DNA from 3 places in the Serratia sp. BNK-23 genome. Region 2 is predicted to be linked to each of the others. Evidence: predicted binding sites of a transcription regulator. Region 2 holds the regulator's gene; each other region holds the start of a gene.
What was found. The regulator CRP, encoded in region 2, controls carbon source genes, mostly activating them, when cyclic AMP is high. The targets are predictions, from matches to a motif close to ATGTGANNNNNNTCACAT.
Positions count from the first base shown of each region.

Region 1 (2,203 bases), 810 kb from region 2:
TGATCCTGGCGCGCATGGAACAAATTCTTGCCAGCCGGGCACTGACGGATGACGAACGCGCACAGCTTTTATATGAGCGCGGTGTGCTGTATGATAGCCTCGGGTTACGTGCATTAGCGCGCAATGATTTCTCGCAGGCGCTGGCGATACGTCCCGACATGCCGGAAGTTTTCAACTACCTGGGCATTTACTTAACGCAGGCAGGCAATTTTGATGCTGCCTATGAAGCGTTTGATTCTGTACTAGAGCTTGATCCAACTTACAATTACGCGCGTTTAAACCGGGGCATCGCACTGTATTATGGCGGCCGCTTCCCGTTGGCGCAGGATGATCTGCAGGCGTTTTATCAAGACGACCCAAACGATCCCTTCCGTTCGTTATGGCTGTATCTGGTGGAGCGAGAAATCGATCCCAAGAAGGCCGAGGTAGCGCTTCAGCAGCGCTATGACAAAGCGGACAGAGGGCAATGGGGATGGAATATTGTCGAATTCTACCTGGGCAAGATCAGCGAAAAAACGCTGATGGAACGCCTCAAGGCAGATGCAACGGATAACACTTCGCTCGCTGAGCATCTCAGTGAAACTGACTTCTATTTGGGTAAACACTACCTGAGTCTGGGGGACAAGGACACCGCTTCGGCGCTGTTCAAACTGACGGTGTCTAACAACGTTCACAACTTCGTTGAGCACCGCTATGCATTGTTGGAATTGGCGCTTTTGGGCCAAGAGCAAGACGACCTATCGGAATCGGACCAGCAATAGCTGACGAACACCTATCAGCCTGATGGACATTGGTTTTTAACCAAAGTTATCGCCTTAACGGGCGAGGGCTTTTTTGTTCGTTTTATAATCTAATTTGAGCCGGTTCACACTTTTCAATGAAAATGACTGAAAATTTTCTCGACGAGTTATGTAGACTGGCTGCCATTATTAATGAGGCACGTGTACATGACGACTGAGTTTGAAACCTCTTTTGCCGATCTGGGGCTGTCTGCTCCAATCATTTCCGCCCTGAACGATCTGGGCTATGAAAAACCATCTCCGATCCAGGCTGAGTGTATTCCTCACCTGTTGAACGGCCGCGACGTGCTGGGCATGGCGCAGACCGGTAGTGGTAAAACTGCAGCGTTCTCGCTGCCGCTGCTGCACAACCTGCAGGCAGACCTGAAAGCACCTCAGATCCTGGTGCTGGCGCCGACCCGCGAACTGGCGGTTCAGGTTGCCGAAGCGATGACCGATTTCTCCAAACACATGAACGGCGTCAACGTGGTAGCCCTGTACGGCGGCCAGCGTTACGACGTGCAGCTGCGCGCTCTGCGCCAGGGCCCGCAAATCGTTGTGGGTACCCCAGGCCGCCTGCTGGACCACCTGAAGCGCGGCACCCTGAACCTCTCCAACCTGAGCGGTCTGGTGCTGGATGAAGCCGACGAAATGCTGCGCATGGGCTTTATCGAAGACGTAGAAACCATCATGGCTGAGATCCCGGCTGAACATCAGACCGCGCTGTTCTCCGCCACCATGCCGGAAGCGATCCGTCGCATTACCCGCCGCTTCATGAAAGAGCCGCAGGAAGTGCGCATCCAGTCCAGCGTCACCACCCGTCCGGACATCAGCCAGAGCTACTGGTCGGTCTACGGCATGCGTAAAAACGAAGCGCTGGTGCGTTTCCTGGAAGCCGAAGACTTTGACGCGGCGATCATCTTCGTCCGTACCAAGAACGCGACCCTGGAAGTGGCCGAAGCGCTGGAGCGCAGCGGTTACAGCAGCGCCGCGCTGAACGGCGACATGAACCAGGCGCTGCGTGAGCAGACTCTGGAGCGTCTGAAAGACGGTCGTCTGGATATCCTGATCGCGACCGACGTTGCGGCCCGTGGCCTGGACGTTGAGCGCATCAGCCTGGTTGTCAACTACGACATCCCGATGGACTCCGAGTCTTACGTTCACCGTATCGGCCGTACCGGTCGTGCGGGCCGCGCCGGCCGCGCGCTGCTGTTCGTGGAAAACCGCGAACGCCGCCTGCTGCGCAACATCGAACGCACCATGAAGCTGACCATCCCGGAAGTGGAGCTGCCGAACGCAGAACTGCTGGGCGAGCGTCGTCTGGCCAAGTTCGCCGCGAAAGTTCAGCAGCAGCTGGAAAGCAGCGATCTGGACCTGTACCGCGCACTGCTGACCAAACTGCAGCCGGAAGAAGAGCTGGATAT
Region 1 is NZ_CP179900.1:4,516,568-4,518,770, reverse strand. Features, by position in the region: gene nlpI (lipoprotein NlpI) at 1-761, shown strand, start outside; gene yrbN (protein YrbN) at 878-958, shown strand; gene ACMGF9_RS21490 (DEAD/DEAH family ATP-dependent RNA helicase) at 948-2,203, shown strand, end outside.
Region 1: the regulator CRP is predicted to act here: its motif matches at 854-871, upstream of yrbN (protein YrbN).

Region 2 (2,203 bases):
GTTGAGCATCAGCGCCACCGAGCAGTATTTCTCCGCCGACAGGTTCACCGCACGTTCGACGATCTTGTCGGTCAGATCCTGGCCGGTCACGATGAAGTGCAGGTTGATATGGGTGAACAACCGCGGGGCTTCTTCGCGGCGCTCGGAGGTCAGCTTCACCTCGCAGTCGCGCACGTCGTTGCGCCCCTTTTGCAAGATGGATACCACGTCGATCGCGCTGCAGCCGCCCACCGACATCAGCACCATCTCCATCGGGCTGGGCGCTTTATCACCGGCGTTGCCGTCCATCAGCACCTGGTGGCCGGAGGCCGATTCACCCAAAAACGTTAACCCTTCCACCCACTTAACTCTTGCCTGCATTCTGGTCACTCCGGTTGATTTCTTAAAATCAGAGTACGCTTTCGCATAGAAACAGGCAACGTAACCTGATGCTAATCATGCTGAAGCGAGACAACACGAGACACCCGCCTTACTCTGTGCTACAAACAGAGCCGCAATAAATCTTTCCGGGACACTGCATTTCAGGGAAACGCCCAGAGAAAGGCTCCTTTACCGGTATGTTAACAGAATGTAGCTTGCAGCGCTTACGGCAAGTTAATATGCTAGAGCGACAGCGTATTTTTATGACACGCCTCAAAACTTGCCGGTAGCCCTCGCTCATGACTGCGGCTACAGGCGGGTTTTACAGGGAACTCTGACCCCTGTGACACAAGGCAGCGATAACAACAGAGGATAACAGCGAATGGTTCTCGGCAAACCGCAAACAGACCCTACTCTCGAATGGTTCCTGTCTCATTGCCATATCCACAAATATCCATCGAAGAGTACGCTGATTCACCAAGGTGAAAAGGCCGAAACGCTTTACTACATCGTGAAAGGCTCCGTCGCGGTGCTGATCAAGGATGAAGAAGGTAAAGAGATGATCCTGTCCTACCTCAACCAGGGGGATTTCATCGGCGAGCTCGGATTGTTCGAAGAAGGCCAGGAGCGCAGCGCCTGGGTTCGCGCGAAAACCGCCTGTGAAGTGGCCGAAATTTCCTACAAGAAATTCCGCCAGCTGATCCAGGTGAATCCGGACATTCTGATGCGTCTGTCCGCCCAAATGGCGAGCCGCCTGCAGGTCACCTCCGAAAAAGTGGGCAACCTCGCCTTCCTGGACGTGACCGGCCGCATCGCGCAAACCCTGCTGAATCTGGCGAAGCAACCTGACGCCATGACTCACCCGGACGGCATGCAGATCAAGATCACCCGTCAGGAGATCGGCCAGATCGTCGGCTGCTCGCGTGAAACCGTTGGCCGTATTCTGAAAATGCTGGAAGATCAAAACCTGATTTCCGCCCACGGCAAAACCATTGTCGTCTACGGCACCCGTTAATCCCCGAAGAAACGGCGCAGTCTGCGCCGTTTTTTTATCTGCTCTCTGCCATGTGGCGCCGCCTGATCTACCACCCGGAAATCAACTACGCACTGCGACAAACGCTGGTGTTGTGCCTGCCGGTGCTGTTCGGCTTATTAATTGGCCAGCTGCAGCTCGGCCTGATGTTCTCTCTGGTGCCCGCCTGCTGCAATATCGCCGGTCTGGACACGCCGCATAAGCGCTTCTTTAAACGGCTGATCGTCGGCGGCTCGCTGTTCGCCTTCAGCAGTGTGCTGCTGCAACAGGCACTGCTGTGGCACGTGCCGCTGCCGGCGCTGATGCTGGGCCTGGCGCTGCTGCTTGGCGTCACCGGCGAAATCAGCCCGCTGCACGCCCGGCTGTTGCCAGCGGCGCTGGTGGCCGCCATTTTCGCCCTCAGCACGGCCGGCACGGTACCCCTCTGGCAGGCGCCACTGCTGTACGCGATCGGCACCGTCTGGTACGGCTTATTCACCTGGTTCTGGTTCAAGCTGTGGAAAGAACAGCCAATGCGCGAGACTCTCAGCCAGCTCTATCTGGAGCTGGCTGACTATTTCGAAGCCAAATACTCGTTGCTGACCCAGCACACCGATCCGCAAACCGCGCTGCCGCCGCTGCTGGTACGCCAACAAAAGGTGATGGATCTGATCAGCCTTTTATACCAACAGCTCAATTTCCTGCCGCACGCCAACAACCTCGAACAAAAGCGCCTGCAGCGCGCCTTTCAGGTGGCGATGGATCTGCAGGAGCACATCACCGTCAGCCTGCATCTGCCGGAGGAGGTGCAAAAACTGGTGGAGCAGAGCC
Region 2 is NZ_CP179900.1:198,227-200,429, reverse strand. Features, by position in the region: gene ACMGF9_RS00870 (OsmC family protein) at 1-360, opposite strand, end outside; gene crp (cAMP-activated global transcriptional regulator CRP) at 743-1,375, shown strand; gene ACMGF9_RS00860 (YccS/YhfK family putative transporter) at 1,426-2,203, shown strand, end outside.

Region 3 (2,203 bases), 410 kb from region 2:
CCATCGACCGCCGCCGGCGCGGCCGCGCCGCCCTTGGACTGCGATTTCATCTCTTGCACGCGGCGGGTCGCGGCTTCCAGATCGTCATCCTCTTTCACCTTGGAGGTTTTCAACAGGAAAGCGGACACCACGAAGGAGACGGCAAAGGCTGCGCACACCGCCGCAATGTTGGCGAAGTAGGCGCCTTTCGGAGTCATCGCCAGCACCGCCAAAATCGACCCCGGGGAAGCCGGAGACACCAGGCCGCCGTTCAGCATCGTCAGGGTGAATACGCCGGTCATGCCGCCCAGGATCACCGCCAGCAGCAGACGCGGGTTCATCAGCACGTACGGGAAGTAGATTTCGTGGATGCCGCCCAGGAAGTGAATGATCGCCGCACCGCCGGCGGATTGCTTGGCGCTGCCGCGGCCGAAGAACATGTAGGCCATCAGCACGCCCATGCCCGGGCCTGGGTTGGCTTCGATCAGGAAGAACACCGATTTGCCGGCTTCCGTCGCCTGCTGGATGCCCAGCGGCGAGAAGATGCCGTGGTTGATGGCGTTGTTCAGGAACAGGATTTTCGCCGGTTCAACGAAGATGGACGCCAATGGCAGCAGGTTGTTCGTCACCATCACGTGCACGCCCGCCGCCAGCAGCTTGGAAAGCACCTCCACCAGCGGCCCGATGCCCAGGAAGGCCAGGATCGCCAACAGCATGCCGATGATGCCGGCGGAGAAGTTGTTCACCAGCATTTCAAAGCCGCTTTTGATCTTGCCGTCCACCCAGCGGTCGAAGTGCTTGATGGCCCAGCCGCCCAGCGGACCGGCGATCATCGCGCCGAGGAACATCGGCATGTCGGCGCCGACGATGACGCCCATGGTGGTGATGGCGCCGACCACGCCGCCGCGATCGCCGCCCACCAGCCGCCCGCCGGTATAACCGATCAGCAGCGGCAGCAGGTAGGTGATCATCGGGCCGACCAGCTTGGCTAAGGTCTCATTCGGCAGCCAGCCGGTTGGAATGAATAGCGCGGTGATAATCCCCCAGGCGATAAAGGCGCCGATGTTGGGCATCACCATGTTGCTCAGGAAGCGGCCAAAGTTTTGCACTTTAACCTTGATGTCTGGTGAAAACATAAAACACACCCCTATTGTTACGCGCTGACAATAGAGCGCGTGATTATTGTTGTGACGATCCAGCCGTGTTGCCGCTGTATGCGAAACGGACTCTATCACGCTGTTTTTGTCACGCGAACTTCACGAATTTTTTGTGACGCAAGTCACACACAACACCCCAACAACCCCTCATTTATGGTGATAAAGATCACATTTATGGCGTGTAAAAAAAGCACAGTGAGAAAAAAACCGCCCAAAAACCGACAATAAAGTGATTAATGTCACATTTTTAACTTGGTTGTTTGTTTTTAAATTGTGATAAACATCACAATTTATTTTTAGCTGCAGCGCCCGAACGCGACGCTCTGTTTGATCTTCCCTGTGAGCACTCATCCCGCCGGGAACTAGCGAAGTGATGAATGAAAGAAAACTACAATGCCGAATGAATGGATTAATTGAAGTGTAGTACAGAAGCCTGCGTAATAAACCAGCAAGCTATTGGAAACGCTGAGGGGAAATAAAACAGGCCGGCCAATGCCGGCCTGTAGATCGTCGTAGGCGCGTTATTGCGTCACGCTTTGAATGGCTTTCTGCGCATTCACCAGGTTCTGCTGTTTGGCCACCAGATTCGACATCATGGTGTTGTACTGCGCCACCTGCTGCGCGGTGCGGAACTGCACGCCGTTGTTGTTGAAGCTGACCTGATTGCCCTGGCTCTGCAGGAAATCGCCAACCTGCACCAGATCCTGCACAAAGCTGGCGGTGGTCGGGATTGCCGGCATCAGGGCGTTGGCCGGCGCGGTGACGATTTTGTCATAGGCCTGGTTATACACCGCCTTCAGATCGTCGGGCTGTTTCAGCGCCGTGCGGGCGGTATCCGCCTGCGACTTGGCGGACTGGATCTGCTGGCCCAGCAGGTTCAACGCCCCGACCGATTGCTGCAGCGCATCGCGTTTGTTCAGATAGTCCTGTGCGGTGCGGATCTGGTTAATCTGATCCAGCGCTGGCGTCAGGCTGGCGCCGACCGACTTGGACAGCTGCTGTGAAAAGCCGACCAAAATCGCGTAATCGCCGGCATAGTTGCCGAACTTCTGCTTCTGGTCTTCGCT
Region 3 is NZ_CP179900.1:4,922,506-4,924,708, forward strand. Features, by position in the region: gene ACMGF9_RS23380 (PTS mannitol transporter subunit IICBA) at 1-1,115, opposite strand, end outside; gene ACMGF9_RS23385 (DUF3053 domain-containing protein) at 1,658-2,203, opposite strand, start outside.
Region 3: the regulator CRP is predicted to act here: its motif matches at 1,364-1,381, upstream of ACMGF9_RS23380 (PTS mannitol transporter subunit IICBA).